Linked DNA regions of Gemmatimonas sp.. The main gene of each other region encodes a partner of the protein of the gene in region 2 in a complex. Links are inferred from orthologs where the notes say so. Each region holds a gene or a part of one and is shown on either strand. Other genes may lie near its edges. The genes, in order: RMP10_RS07985, accD and accB.

Region 1 (4,702 bases), on a different replicon or contig from region 2:
TCGGCGTCCCGTCCTGCTCGGACTGGCGTCGCTGTTCCGCCGCCCGAAGACGCCGGCCACCACGGCGGCCGCGTCGCCGCTTGCGACGGGTCGCGTCGCCGGCGGCGTCCTCGTCCTCGGCACGTTCCGTTGCGGCGGCGTCGGGCGTTTCGCCTGATGCCGCGATTGCCGGCTCGTTCGCCACCGGCGTGAACACCTCGATGGCAGACACCAGCTCGACCACGGGCTCCGGCACTGACACGCGCTCAGGCACGAACACGAGCTCAGGCTCGAACACGCGCTCAGGTGTGATCACCGCCATCGATGCGGCCAGCGGCGCAATCTCGGTCTCGACCGTATCGAGCATCGCATGCAACGCCGCATCCACCGGATACTCGGCCGTATGCGACGGCACGTCGTCGTGCGCATGATCGGTCGGCTGATCGAGTCCGTCCAACTCGCTCCGCAGATCGGCCAAGGCAATCACCCGACTATCGCCTTCGGCGGTGCGCAGCGTGATGCGCTCGTTGAAGATGTCGCAGGCGATCACCTTCTCCTCGCCCAGCGACGTCGTGAGGATCTTCCCTTCCTTCGGAAATTTGCGACGACTCAGCACGTAGAACTCGTGCTCGTAGCGCAAACAACACATCAGTCGTCCGCAGGCACCGGAGATCTGCTGCGGGTTGAGCGACAGCTTCTGGTCCTTGGCGACGCCGAGATTGACGGGACGGAGATCGGGAAGCCACGACGCCGAGCAGTACTCGCGCCCGCAGCGGCCCACTCCCGACAGTCGCTTGGCTTCATCGCGCACGCCGATCTGCTTCAGCTCGATGCGCGTGCGAAACAGCGCGGCGAGATCGCGCACGAGGCCGCGAAAGTCGACGCGACGCTCGGCCGTGAAGAAGATGGTGAGCTTGCGCCGGTCCCACTGCCATTCGGCGTCGGTCAGCTTCATCACGAGATGGTTCGCCTTCACGCGCTCCATCGACTTGCGACGCGCGTCTTCATTCTCCGCGGTCAACTCGCGGTCGAGCTGTTCATCAGCTTTCGTGGCGAGCCGAAGCGCCGCCCGCGGCGGCGGATTGGTGCCGCAACCGTGTGCGCAGCCGTTGCAACGGACCTCGGCCAGCTCACCGGTGGAGTGCACACGACCAAAATCCTCACCACGGTCAGCCTCGACGATCACCCCCGCCTTGAGTGGGGGTGCCGTCTCGCCTGTCCAGCTGAAGAATTCCTTCCGGTTGCCGCGGAACGCGACTTCGATCAGATGCGCCACGGCGTGAAAGCTACTCGGTGAACTGTCCCATGCGCAGGAACTTCTCACGTCGGCGACGCACGAGCTTGTCCGGCTTCAGGCGGCGCAGCTCTTCGAGGTTCCGCACCAGGCTGTCTCGAAGGTTGTTGGCGGTCGTGGCGTGGTCCGAGTGAGCGCCGCCGACCGGCTCGGGTACGATCTCGTCGATCACCCGTAGCTCGATCAGATCGGGGGCCGTCACGCGAAGGGCGGTAGCCGCCTTCTCGCGCATCTCCGGGCTTTTGCCGTCTTTCCAGAGAATGGCCGCGCAACCTTCCACGGAGATCGTGGAGTACACGGAATTCTCGAGCATCAGCACACGATCGGCGACGCCGAGCGCCAGCGCACCGCCGGAGCCGCCTTCGCCGATCACGGTGGCGATGATCGGCACCTGCAGATTGCTCATCTCGAGCAGGTTGCGGGCGATCGCTTCGCTCTGTCCGCGCTCCTCGGCACCCAACCCCGGCCACGCCCCCGGCGTGTCGATGAAGGTGAGCACCGGCACCTGGAACTTCTCGGCCAGCTTCATGAGCCGCAGCGCCTTCCGGTACCCCTCGGGATGGGGCATGCCGAAGTTGCGGCGCAGATTCTCCTTGGTATCGCGGCCGCGCTCGTGTCCGATCAGCATCACGGTCTCACCCTCGAGACGGGCCCAGCCCGCGAGGATCGCCGCGTCTTCGCGGAACAGCCGATCGCCGTGCAACTCGAGGAAATCGGTGAAGGCGAGCCGGATGTAGTCCGACGTGAAGGGACGGCGCGAAATGCGAGCCACCTGCACGCGCTGCAACGGCGTCAGCTTCTGATAAATCTCGACACGCAGCTCGCTGAGCTTCTTCTGCAGCGGCTCCAACTCTTGCGTGACGTTGAGCGAACTCTCGGACGCGAGTCGCTTCAGCTCCTCGATCTGCTTTTCGAGCTCCGCCAGAGGACGCTCGAACTCGAGAACCGGGGCAGCAGCCATGACAATCCTGGAAAAGGGACGCCGCGCTCGTTAGCTGCCGGCGCGCACGAGGCGCACACGATCAGCGCCGAGCAGCGCGCGAAGATCGGATAAGATGGCGGGCGACGCGGCCACGGTAAGGGATTTCGACCGAAAGCGAATGGTGCGCCCGGTTCCATCGTCCCACCGCAGTTCGAGCGGAGCCGAGCCTTCGTGTGCCTCGACACTCGCCCGCACGTCGTCCATCACGCCGGGAGCCAGATCCAGCTCCCGACTCAGGTCGATTGCAACCGCCAGCTCACCGTTGGCCCGCACTTCCGCGAAGCGTGTGACCGTGTCGACGATGAACGTGGCATTCTCGACGCCCTGATCCTTCCGCGAATAACCGCCCTTGAGCAGGAGCGGTACATCGGGCCGGACACGTTCGGCGATGACCGCCCACGCCTCCGGGAAGACCAGCACTTCGGAAGATCCGGAAAAATCCTCAACTGTCAACCGGGCGAACTCAGCGCCCGACCGTTTGGAAATCTGCTTCTTGATTGCCGTGATGACTACACCAATCGTGACCGCATCTCCCGTCCAGTTGCCGAGCTGTGCCACGGTGCTGCTGGCGAAGAGTTCGCACTCTGTTCGGTAGGGCTCCAGCGGATGGCCGGAAATGTAGAAGCCCAGCAGCTCCTTCTCTCGGGTGAGCCGCTCGCTTTCACTCCACACCGGGACTGATGGGAGCGGCGGAGGCGATCCCGCGCTATTCGAGCCCGGCGCGTCGTCCGCATCGCCGAGCAGGTCGCCGAACAGCGACACCTGACCTTTGGCCGCCTCTTCCTGACGAAGCGACGCCTCGTTGATGGCGTGATCGAGCGCCGCCAGCAGCTGCGCCCGGTGGCCGCCCAACCCGTCGCACGCGCCCGCCGCAATCAGCGCTTCGAACACCCGCTTGTTACACACGCGCAGATCGACCCGCGAGCAGAGATCGTATAGTGACGTGAACGGCCCTTCATTCCGTGCCGCGATCAGCGAGTCGATCGCCCCGCGGCCCACGTTCCGGATGGCGCCCAGCCCGAAACGCACCCGCTTGTCGCCCACGACCGTGAAGCGCCACCCCGACTCGTTGACGTCGGGCGCGAGCACTTCGATCTGCATTTCGCGCGCTTCGGCGATGTACTTGATGACTTCTTCGGTCTTCCCGATGTTCGACGACAACAACGCGGCCATGAACTCGGCCGGGTGATGCGCTTTCAGGAAGGCCGTGTGGTACGCGACGACGGAGTAGGCGACGCTGTGGCTATTGTGAACGATGACATCGTTCGCCACGAAATTGTGCGTCTCGGCAATTTCGAGGTCGTACGTGCGCTGCTCGCCCGCAGGTTCGATTGCTATCACCCGATCCCACAGCACGTCGTTCGACCCGAGTCGATCCAGCTCGGCGTCGCCGAAGTACGCCGCGAGGCGATTCACCACGCCGCGCGTGAAGCCGATATTGTTGGGGTTGGTCCCGGTCGGATACAGGTCGCGTGATGACACATCTGCACCACGCTCCACGTCGGACCACCGGTCGCCACGCCGATCCTTGGCGGCTCGCGCCAGAGCGCGTACGGCGCTAACGGGTACCAGATCCTTGGAGGAAGCGGGTACAGCCGTCAACGGCATGGCGGCTATCGCGGCACGCTTTGCTGGCGCAACGAGATGACAAGCCACGCGTTCGGCGAAGGGGCGCAGATTCTCAACGCCCGTCACGAACACCTGATAGCCGATGCGCTCACCGCCACGGTAGGGGAAGATGACGGAGCGAACGCGACCAAGGATCCCCAGGCGGAGGAGCAGATGCTGCACCTGCTGAGCCAGTCGCTTCGACGAGGTCGCGTAGTACGCCGTCGCGTCGCGTGGGTTGACGTGTCCGTCTCCATCCCACATGCGCCCCAGCAGCAGCCCTAGCTGTTCGTCGCACAGGGTGAAAGCGCTCGCCGGTACTTCCTTGTGCGTCGCCGTCTTACCCAGCAGCTCAAGGCCGCGGGCCCATTCGAAAATCCCGTTTGGTAACTTCCGGTCGATTCGACCGGTGTAGACGGATGCGGTTCCTTTATGCGTGGTGCGCGTGCAGCGGACATTGGAAAAGCCCTCTGCGGCCGAGATAAAATCCGTGACCGCTGCTTCGTCCTGATTGTAGTAGTACACGCCACTGGGATGCCCCAGATTCCCTTCAGCGAGGAGGTGACCCAGCGCAATCACCTCATGACGCTCCCACGATGTCCGTGGTCCCGAAGGCAATGCACGTGGCACGGCGATGTGCTCACCCACCACAATCGACTCGAGATTGCGCCACCCGTCGATCTGCAGCAGCGGATGATTGCCGGTGGCGACGATCTCACGGCCCGACTCCGTGCGCAGTCGGAACACCGCCTTAATGCCGTTGTCCATGACATCGATCACGCGTCCGTGATCGAGGCGAAGCGTGTTGACATCGCACGTCGCGACGCTTCCCAGCACGT
Region 2 (4,690 bases):
TCCTTGTCGCGGAGCACGCAGACAACGGCGCTCACGGGTAACGGCGCACCAACCTCGAGCAGATTGGCCGCCACCGTCGCCGCGCCGTCGGCGTTGTGCGCCACGTCAAAGAGCCACGGACCGGCGCGATGAAAGCGTCCGGACAGCCGGACCCCGGGCAGCAGCGCCGCCGCATTCCGCTCGATGTCGAGCCAGCGTCCGCCTGCGCCTCGGAGCATGGCCAAGGCCACGCCCGCGTTGTGCGCTTGAAACTCGCCGATCAGCGGCGTCGTCAACTGACGCTCGCCGTCTGGCGTCACGAGCGTGAAGGATGTGCCGGCGCCGCCCACGGAAATGTCCCGCACCTGCCAATCACGACCGGTGACGAGCACGGGATCGGCCCCCACCGCTTCGGCGCGATCCGTGAGGAGCGCACGAATCTCCGGCCGCGCCTCGCCGACAACGGCCACCGCTCCGGGCTTGTAGATGCCGGCTTTCTCGCCGGCGATCAACACCAGCGTATCACCCAGAAACTCGACATGATCGAAGCCGATTTGCGTGACCGCGGCCGCCACCGGATAAACGGTGTTGGTGGCATCGAGTCGCCCACCCAAGCCGACTTCTACAATCGCCACATCGACCTGCTGAACGGCGAACCAGTCGAGAGCCATGGCCGTGGTCGCCTCGAAGAAGGTCGCGCCGAGACGCGTCATCTCCGGCTCCCACCGGTCTAACCACATGGTGATGGCATCATGTGGCATGGGCGCGCCATCAACGACCACCCGCTCGGCGAAATCCACCAAGTGAGGCGACGTGTACCGACCGACGCGAAGGCCGGAACCGCGCAGCATGGCATCGAGCGTGGCCACGGTGCTGCCCTTGCCGTTCGTACCCGCCACGTGAAAGACAGGATAGGTCCGGTGGGGATCGCCGAGCAACGCCAGCAATTCCGAGACTCGCTCAAGCCCAAGACGCCAGGCGCCGCCGGTACGCGAGAACAGCCGGCGGAGCGCGTCGTGATATGCCGAATCGGCCATCGAAGCCCGTTCAGCCGCCGATTGCGGCGGTGGGGCCAGCGGGTTCGAGCTCAGCTTTCCTGCGCGTGCCCCGCCGACGCGGGACGTCCAGTCATATGCCGCATGAGCCGAGAAAGCGTATCCCGCAGCTCCTTCCGATGCACGACCTGATCGACCATGCCCTTCTCGAGAAGAAACTCCGCCGTCTGAAATCCCTCGGGGAGGTCCTGCCCCAGCGTCTGCTTGATGACGCGCGGTCCGGCGAAGCCAATCACGGCACCCGGCTCGGCCAGGATCGCATCACCCAGCATCGCGAAACTGGCGCTGACACCGCCCGTGGTCGGGTTGGTCAGCACGGAAATGTACGGAATGCGACGTTCGGCCAACTGCGAGAGCACGGCCGACGTCTTCGCCATCTGCATCAGGGAGAGAATGCCCTCTTGCATGCGGGCGCCGCCTGAGGCGCAGACGATGACGAGCGGGTGCTTCTTCTCGAGCGACCGCTGCCCGAGGCGCGCAATCTTCTCGCCCACGACCGAGCCCATCGAGCCACCCATGAACGCGAAGTCCATGATGCCGATCCCGACGGGGAGCCCTTCGAGGAGCCCCGTCACGGTGAGAATGGCGTCGCTGTCACCAGCGTTTGTCAGGGCCCGCTTGAGGCGGGCAGGATAATCGGGAAAGCCGAGCGGATCGACGGATCGCAGCTCGCTTCCCACTTCAACGGTCGAGCCTTCATCGAGCAGCATCGCGGCGTAATCCCACGCCCGAACACGGCGATGGAAATCGCACGCGGGGCAGACGTTGAGATTTCGCAGGAACTTGTCGCGAATATCCGTATGCCCGCAGGCCTCGCATTTCTCCCAGGTGTCAGGAGGAATCTCGAGACGCTCGCGTCGCGGCTGTCGGGGCTTTTTATCCTTCCGGAACCAGGCCATAGACTCCTAATGTTGGCGGTCCGGCCTTCGAAGGCTAGACCTTGCGCACAGCCGAGATTGGTGTCCCGATCGCTCAGAGACCAATCGCGTCCGGCTGACCACGCCCTTCGGCGGAGATGCGGAGGAGGACGGCAACCGCCGTCCAACTGACCAACAGGAACGAACCGCCGTAGCTGAAGAACGGCAGCGGAATACCGGTCACGGGCATGAGGTTGAGTGTCATGCCCACATTCACCATGACGTGCACGAACCACGCCGAGACCAAGCCGAAGGCGACCAGACTCGGGAAGGCGTCGTTGGCCCGCGAGGCCACCCGCGTGGTGCGCAGGAAGAGCGCGAGGAACAGGGACAGCGCGATGCTCACGCCGATGAATCCGAGCTCCTCACCGACCACGGAGAATATGAAGTCGGTGTGCCGCTCCGGAAGGAACTTGAGCCGCTTCTGACTGCCGAGCGTGAAGCCCTTGCCGAACAGTCCCCCCGAGCCGATCGCCACCTTGCTCTGCGTGACGTGATAGCCGGAAGCCTGCGGATCGACGTTCGGATCGAGAAACACGAGCAGTCGCTTCTGCTGATATGGCTTGAGCTTGTCCCAGAGAATCGGCGCCACGCCACCCATGATCACGTTCATCAACACGATGACGACGCCTTCGAGGAGATATGGGCGATACCAAAGCACTAGCGCGACGAGAATCAGAAACCATGCGCCCCAGATGCCCGTGCTGAACGCAAGCACGAGGCTGATGCCCGGACTGGCCAACAGCAGCAGCAGCGGCCACGGCACGCCGGCCCAGAAGAGCATGGCGAAGCAGATCCCGATGAACACGATGCCGGTCCCGAGGTCGGGCTGCGCCATAACAAGCAGCCACGGCACGCCCACCACGAGCAGCGGTCGCCACAGATCCACGAGTGAACGGATCGATTCGCGCCGCGCGGCGAGCACGCGCGCGAGCATGAGCGTCGTCGCGAGCTTCGCCAATTCCGCCGGCTGACCGATGCGCACGCCACCGATACTGAGCCATCCCTTCACACTCGCCGCCGTGCCGGCGCCAGTGCCCACAAACAGCACGAGCAGCAGCAGCGTGCAACTCAAGGCGTACAGCGGCCAGGCGCTCCATTCGATCAACCGCACCGAGCCGCGCGAGATGACCCACGTGGCCATCAGCGCCGCGCCAAACCAGCCGAGCTGCCGCTTCCATGCATTCTCGATGATCGGCGTCGGGCTGTCGATCTGCCCCGCCGAGAAGACCATGGCGATGCCGAAGCCCGTGAGCAGCAACGCGATCACCAATAGCGGAACGTCGATACTCTGCCTGCGCAGAACGGAAATACCGGCCATGTGCGCGCTGCCTCAGTCGTTGACGATGGCGGTCATCGTCAACCGCGTCTTGAGATAGCGTTCCATCATCTTGGTGGCGGCGCGAGCGGCCGTGGACCCGTGAAGCCCCTCCTCGATGATGATGGCCAGCACGATCTTGGGATCGTTCGCCGGCGCGTATCCCACAAACCACGCATTGTCGAGCTGGCCGTTCACCTGTGCCGTTCCGGTCTTCCCGGCGATAGTCAAACCCTGAATCTGTGCGCCGGCAGCCGTGCCGCGGGAGACCACGTCGGCGAGCGCCAGTTGAATGCTCGCCAGTTGGGCCTTGTCGAGATTGAGAATTTGCTTGCGTTCCGGGTCGCGCATGACGACTTGGGGCGTGGGGGCCATCCCGTCAGTGGCCATCGCGGCATAGAAACGCGCCATACTGAGTGGCGTCTGCGCGTTGTCCGCCTGGCCGATCGCCAGACTCAACACGACCGAGCGATTCCAACCACGTGAGCCGTACCGCTTATCGAAGTACGCGGTCGATTCGGGCCAACGCGGTGTGCGCTCGTTGGGGAGGTCGACGCCGGTGCTATCACGAAACCCCAGCGACACGCCCCCCGCCAGCAATCGCGTGAGGCCGATCTTGAGCCCAAGCTGATAGAAGTAGACGTCGCACGACTTCGCGATCGCTTGCGCCAAGGTCACATCACCGTGCCCACGCTTGTCCCAGCACTTGAACACACGACCGTAATAGTAGCCGCCCGTGCACGGCGTCTGCATGCGGGTGTCCATGGTCACCAACCCCAGCTCCATACCAATGATCGCCGTGGCCAGTTTCCACGTCGACGCCGGCGCGTACGTTCCCGAGAGCGCGCGGTTCACGAGCGGCCGGTGCGGATCTACCCGAAGGCTTTCGTAGAAGCTGCTCGACACGCCACCGATGAACTTGTTGATGTCGTAGCTCGGCGCGCTGTACAGCGAGAGTACACCGCCTGTTTTGGGATCGAGAGCCACCACCGCGCCACGCAGCGAATCACCGAAGTATTCGTGCGCGAATCGTTGAAGATCGAGATCAATGTTCGTGCGCAATGCCGGCGGTGCTTCCGGCTGTTCCTCCGGCCGAACGCCGGCATCGCGCACCACACGATTGCGCGCATCGACTTCCACAAACCGGCGACCTTCTTTGCCACGCAACTGCGCCTCGTACTGCAACTCGAGGCCTGTCTTTCCAACCTGCTGTCCGGCCTTGTAGCTCTCGTATCTCGGTTTCGAGAGATCGTCTTCCGCGATCTCACCGGTGTAGCCGATCAGCGCCGCCATCGCGGCGCCGTCCGGATAGTACCGCTTGGGCGAGCTCTGAATGATGAGCCCCGGAAACTCGACACGACGTTCCTCGAGCACCGACACGACTTGAAACGACGCATCGTTGAAAATCACGGCCGGCCGCG
Region 3 (4,591 bases), on a different replicon or contig from region 2:
GTTCATTTCCATGAAAAAGAATGAACCGTCTTCGTCGAGTAGCATTTCCACGGTGCCCGCGCCGACATAGTTGATCGCCTTCGCGCCCCGCACGGCCGCCTCGCCCATCTTCTCGCGCAGTTCCGGCGTCATCACGGGACACGGCGCTTCCTCGATCAGCTTCTGGTGACGACGCTGCACCGAGCAATCGCGTTCGCCCAGGTGAATGACATTGCCGTGCATATCGCCCATCACCTGAAATTCGACGTGCCGAGGACGCTCGAGAAACTTCTCGACATACACGTCGCCGTTGCCAAACGCGGAGAGCGCTTCAGAGCGGGCAAGCTGGAAGGAACGCAGGAAGTCATCAGGATCGCGTGCGACACGCATTCCCTTACCACCGCCGCCAGCGGCGGCCTTGATGATGACCGGGAAGCCGATGCCGCGAGCGAACTCCAGCGCCTCCTCGGGATCGTCGACCGGTCCCGGCGATCCCGGCACGATCGGCACCCCGCACTCGGCCATCGCCCGACGAGCCGAGGCCTTGTCGCCCATCACGCGAATCTGCTCCGGCGTGGGGCCGATGAAGGCAATACCCGAGGCGCGGCAGGTTTCGGCGAACTCCGCATTTTCCGCGAGAAAGCCGTAGCCTGGATGGATCGCGTCGGCGCCGGTGATTTCGGCGGCCGCGATCAGTCGCGGGATTTTGAGGTAGGAATCGCGACCCGGTGGGGGTCCGATACAGACATCATCGTCGGCGAAGCGCACGTGCAGCGACTCGCGGTCAGCCTCGGAGTACACGGCGACCGTCTGAATTTCGAGTTCACGGCAAGCGCGAATGACACGGAGAGCGATTTCGCCGCGGTTGGCGATCAGGACCTTTTTGAACATGCCGTATGGTGGCAGGCTCAAAGCCCTGCCGCCAGTCCCGCGGCCGCCAATCAGGTGGCGGCGCTGCCCTGGCGGAATCCGTCCCAGTTCGTGTCGCTGGTTCCGTCGACCCCCTGGATACGGAGCGCGAACTCCGCGGGGTTGGTCGCATAGAAGAGCGCGTTCTCGTAGGAAATCACCCCGCGCGAGTACCAGTTCATGAGCGACTGGTCGAAGCTCTGCATGCCGTACGCCATGCTCCCTTCCTTGATCAGGTCGGGGATATTCAGGGTGGCAGACAGGTCGCGAATCTGGTCGCGGACCGCCTCGGTGTTCACCAGCACTTCGCAGGCGGGCACACGACCCGGACGATCGGCCCTCGGCACGAGGCGCAGCGAGATGACCGACGACAGCGCGTTGGCGAGCGCGAAACGCACCTCGTTTTGCTGGTGCGGCGGATAGAACGACAGGATGCGGTTGATAGTGAGCGTCGCATCGGTGGTGTGCAGCGTCGAGAAGACGAGGTGACCGGTGCCAGCCGCCTTGAGCGCGACATCGAGCGTCTCGAGATCTCGAATCTCACCGATCATGATGACGTCGGGGTCCTGACGCAGCACACGACGCAGCGCCTGGGAGAACGACGCGGTGTCCGTTCCCACTTCACGCTGGTTGATGTGGCTCTGCACGTCGCGATGCACGAACTCAATCGGATCCTCGATCGTGATGATGTTCGCGCTGCGGCGTTCGTTGATATGGTGCACCATCGCCGCCAAGGCCGTGCTCTTGCCGGACCCAGTCACGCCCGTCACCAGGACCAGTCCGCGCGGCTTGAGGGCCAACTGCTCGAGCACCGGCGGCAGGTTCAGGTCTCGGATCGACGCCGCCGCATGCGCGATGGCACGCATGGCGAAAGCAACGGTGCCTTTCTGCTGATACACGTTGACTCGGAAACGTCCGATACCCGGGACATTGATCGCGAAGTCCGACTCGCGCATCTCCACGAACTCACGAAGCTGCGCGGGCGGCAGCAGGTGCTCGGCGAGCGACCGGAGTTCTTCCGGCCGCATCGGCGGCATATCAAGCGGGACGAGGTCCGAGTGCAATCGCAGCGTGGGCGGCCGTCCGACTTTGAGGTGCAAGTCGGACGCGCCCTCGCGCACCATGCGCTGCAGTGCGGCCTTCAGATCAAGGCCCGAGCCAGGCGCCGTCGGGGTGACGGTTACTGGAGCGGCACCGGAGACCATCGTCATGTCATCGCGTCTCAGCCGGTCGGATCGAGGCGGTAGAGCACTTGTCCGTACTCAACGGCGTTGGACTCGGTGACGTTCACTTCGCGCACCACGCCGTCGAACTCGGACTCGAGCTCATTCATGATCTTCATCGCTTCGATGATGCACACAATCTGACCCTTGCTGATGCGATCGCCGACATTGACGTACGGCTTCGCACCGGGCTCGGGGGCAGAATAATACGTGCCCACCATCGGCGACTTGATCTCGAGGAGTGCAACCTTCGGTGCCTCGGCCTTCGGCGCCGCCGCCACACCCTCTCCGGCAGGACGCTCCGCACCACCAGCGGGCAACACCGGGGCCATTGCGACGGGAGCGGCCATCTGGGGCGCGACCGTCATGGCCGCAACGCGCTGCTGGGAGCTCTTCGAGATTCGGAGCTTCATCCCCTTGTCGGAGGAGATCTCGATGGAATCCACCGTGGAGCCGTCGAGCATCTCGATCAGCTTCTTCACGTAGCGCAGGTCGATCATGGCGGGGGAGTCAAAGGGGATCATCGGCGCGGAGAGCGCCGAGCGTACAGAAATCAGGAGAGTTCGTGCAAATCGCGCGGGAATCCGGTCAGGACCCTCGGACCTGCATCGGACAAGAACACGTCATCCTCGATTCTCACCCCACCCCAGCCCGCCCGATAGATCCCGGGCTCAATCGTAACCACCGTGCCGGCAGCGAGGGGAGACTCGACGACGCGGGCCAAGCGAGGCGCTTCGTGCACTTCCAGCCCGATCCCATGACCGAGCGAATGTCCGAACGCCTCACCAAATCCGCGAGCGTCAATGTAGTCTCTCGCGACCGCATCTGCAGCCATCCCCGTCATTCCGACCCGAAGCGCACCCGAAGCGCGCAAATTCGCGTCGCGGACGATGTCGTAGATCTCTCGTTGCTCGTCCGAAGCGCGGCCGAGCACGAACGTTCGCGTAATATCCGAGCAGTAGCCCGCCGCCACGGCGCCGAAGTCAATCAGCACCAAATCACCCGTTTCGAGCAGTCGATCGCCGGCGCGAGCGTGCGGCAGCGCTGAGCGCGGACCGGACGCCACGATGCTCGGAAAGGGAAAGGCCTCGCTCCCAGCTTCCCGCAGATGGCGTTCGAGCATTCCCGCGACCGCTGTTTCGGTGATCCCAGGGCGCAACAGGGGAACCGTCTGACCCAGGGCGATTTCCGCTATCGCAACGGCGCGTTGGATGTGAGCCAGTTCGCCGGCGTCCTTCACGACGCGCAATGATTCAACCACCTCGGTCGTGGGACGCCAGGACCAACGAGCGCCCTGCTCCAACAATCGGGCAAAGTCCCGATGCATCAGGTGCATCGATTCAAAACCGATCCGTTCCACGCTCGGCATCGTCCCGAGCTGTGCCCAGAGTCCCGTCCAGAGGTTGGTACTCTCGATACGAACGCTTGCGGTCGACCCGATCTCTTCCTCGACCTGCGTCGCGTACCGGAAGTCGGTGAGCAGCACGCAATCCTTGGCCGTGAGCACGAGCAACGCGTTGCTGCCGGAGAAGCCCGTGACGTAACGGATATTCGCCAGCGAGGTCACCAACAGCGCGTCGAGATCGGCCCGCGCCAAGGCATCGCGCAACGCCGTGAGCCGCGCCGGTCGCGCATCGATCGGGCTCACTGCCGCCGCAGCACTCACGAGCGCCGAAGGAGGGCGGACACCAGCCCGCGCAACGCGAATTCGTAGCCGTCGGCACCGAGTCCCGTCACGCTCCCGATCGCGGCACCGGCGAGCATGCTGTGATGCCGTTCCGGCTCACGTGCGTACACGTTGGAGAGATGAATTTCCACGAAGGGAATGGACGTGGCCGTGAACGCATCGCGCAGCGCGAGGCTGGTGTGCGTGTATGCACCCGCGTTCACCACCACTCCCTGCACCACGCCGCGCCACGCGTGCAGGATATCGATCATGGTGCCTTCCACATTCGACTGCGCCGTCTGCAATTCGACGCCGAGATCCGCGGCAACCCGCGCGAGCCCGGCGTTGATATCGTCGAGTGTCGCCGAACCGTAGATATGCGGTTCGCGCGTGCCAAGCAGGTTGAGATTCGGTCCGTTCAGAATCCCGATGATCACGAATTGCCCAATCCTTTCAGCCACGCAGAAAACTGCGCGAGATCATCGCTCACCGTCGGAGACGGTGTCTCAGGCGCCGGCTCGCGCGACGTCGCCTGAACGGAGGACGGCGAAGGGGTAAGCGGCGTCGGCGTCGTGGCCGGGTCCGGGAAGAACCGATCGAAGGAGAATGGTCCGCCCGCGTCGGACACTGCCGCCGTGGCGATCGGCGTGGCCGAACGCATCGGCGTCGCCGTGCGCGCGGAACCACCGAGCATGGCTTCTTCGAAGGGGAGTTCGCCGCCGAAATGGCTGATCTCGTCGATCGGAGCGAAGGCCTCCGCCAGCGCGCGGGCCGCAAGATCATCCTGCACGGGGGCCTCGCCGCCGAACAACGA

Evidence for each region.
Region 1: the proteins of accD (region 2) and RMP10_RS07985 are in contact, whole or in part, in a solved structure (PDB 8UXZ), measured with the Escherichia coli proteins. The link is inferred for Gemmatimonas sp. from one-to-one orthologs.
Region 3: the proteins of accD (region 2) and accB are in contact, whole or in part, in a solved structure (PDB 8UXZ), measured with the Escherichia coli proteins. The link is inferred for Gemmatimonas sp. from one-to-one orthologs.

What each region holds. Positions count from the first base shown.
Region 1 is NZ_JANPLK010000027.1:116,020-120,721, reverse strand. What follows is about bases 251-3,143. They hold RMP10_RS07985 (acetyl-CoA carboxylase carboxyltransferase subunit alpha), read right to left. Parts: upstream 2,235-3,143; coding sequence 1,266-2,234; downstream 251-1,265. Other genes in these bases: dnaE (DNA polymerase III subunit alpha), read right to left, coding at 2,265-3,143; ricT (regulatory iron-sulfur-containing complex subunit RicT), read right to left, coding at 251-1,255. Outside these bases: more of ricT, read right to left, coding at 1-250; more of dnaE, read right to left, coding at 3,144-4,702. UniProt on the Escherichia coli protein: Component of the acetyl coenzyme A carboxylase (ACC) complex. First, biotin carboxylase catalyzes the carboxylation of biotin on its carrier protein (BCCP) and then the CO(2) group is transferred by the carboxyltransferase to acetyl-CoA to form malonyl-CoA.
Region 2 is NZ_JANPLK010000017.1:9,321-14,010, reverse strand. What follows is about bases 1-2,881. They hold accD (acetyl-CoA carboxylase, carboxyltransferase subunit beta), read right to left. Parts: upstream 1,934-2,881; coding sequence 1,067-1,933; downstream 1-1,066. Other genes in these bases: rodA (rod shape-determining protein RodA), read right to left, coding at 2,007-2,881; RMP10_RS05250 (folylpolyglutamate synthase/dihydrofolate synthase family protein), read right to left, coding at 1-1,016. Outside these bases: more of rodA, read right to left, coding at 2,882-3,272; mrdA (penicillin-binding protein 2), read right to left, coding at 3,285-4,690.
Region 3 is NZ_JANPLK010000043.1:98,729-103,319, forward strand. What follows is about bases 874-3,655. They hold accB (acetyl-CoA carboxylase biotin carboxyl carrier protein), read right to left. Parts: upstream 2,636-3,655; coding sequence 2,111-2,635; downstream 874-2,110. Other genes in these bases: RMP10_RS11640 (PilT/PilU family type 4a pilus ATPase), read right to left, coding at 921-2,099; RMP10_RS11650 (Xaa-Pro peptidase family protein), read right to left, coding at 2,665-3,655. Outside these bases: accC (acetyl-CoA carboxylase biotin carboxylase subunit), read right to left, coding at 1-870; more of RMP10_RS11650, read right to left, coding at 3,656-3,777; aroQ (type II 3-dehydroquinate dehydratase), read right to left, coding at 3,774-4,214; RMP10_RS11660 (tetratricopeptide repeat protein), read right to left, coding at 4,211-4,591. UniProt on the Escherichia coli protein: This protein is a component of the acetyl coenzyme A carboxylase complex; first, biotin carboxylase catalyzes the carboxylation of the carrier protein and then the transcarboxylase transfers the carboxyl group to form malonyl-CoA.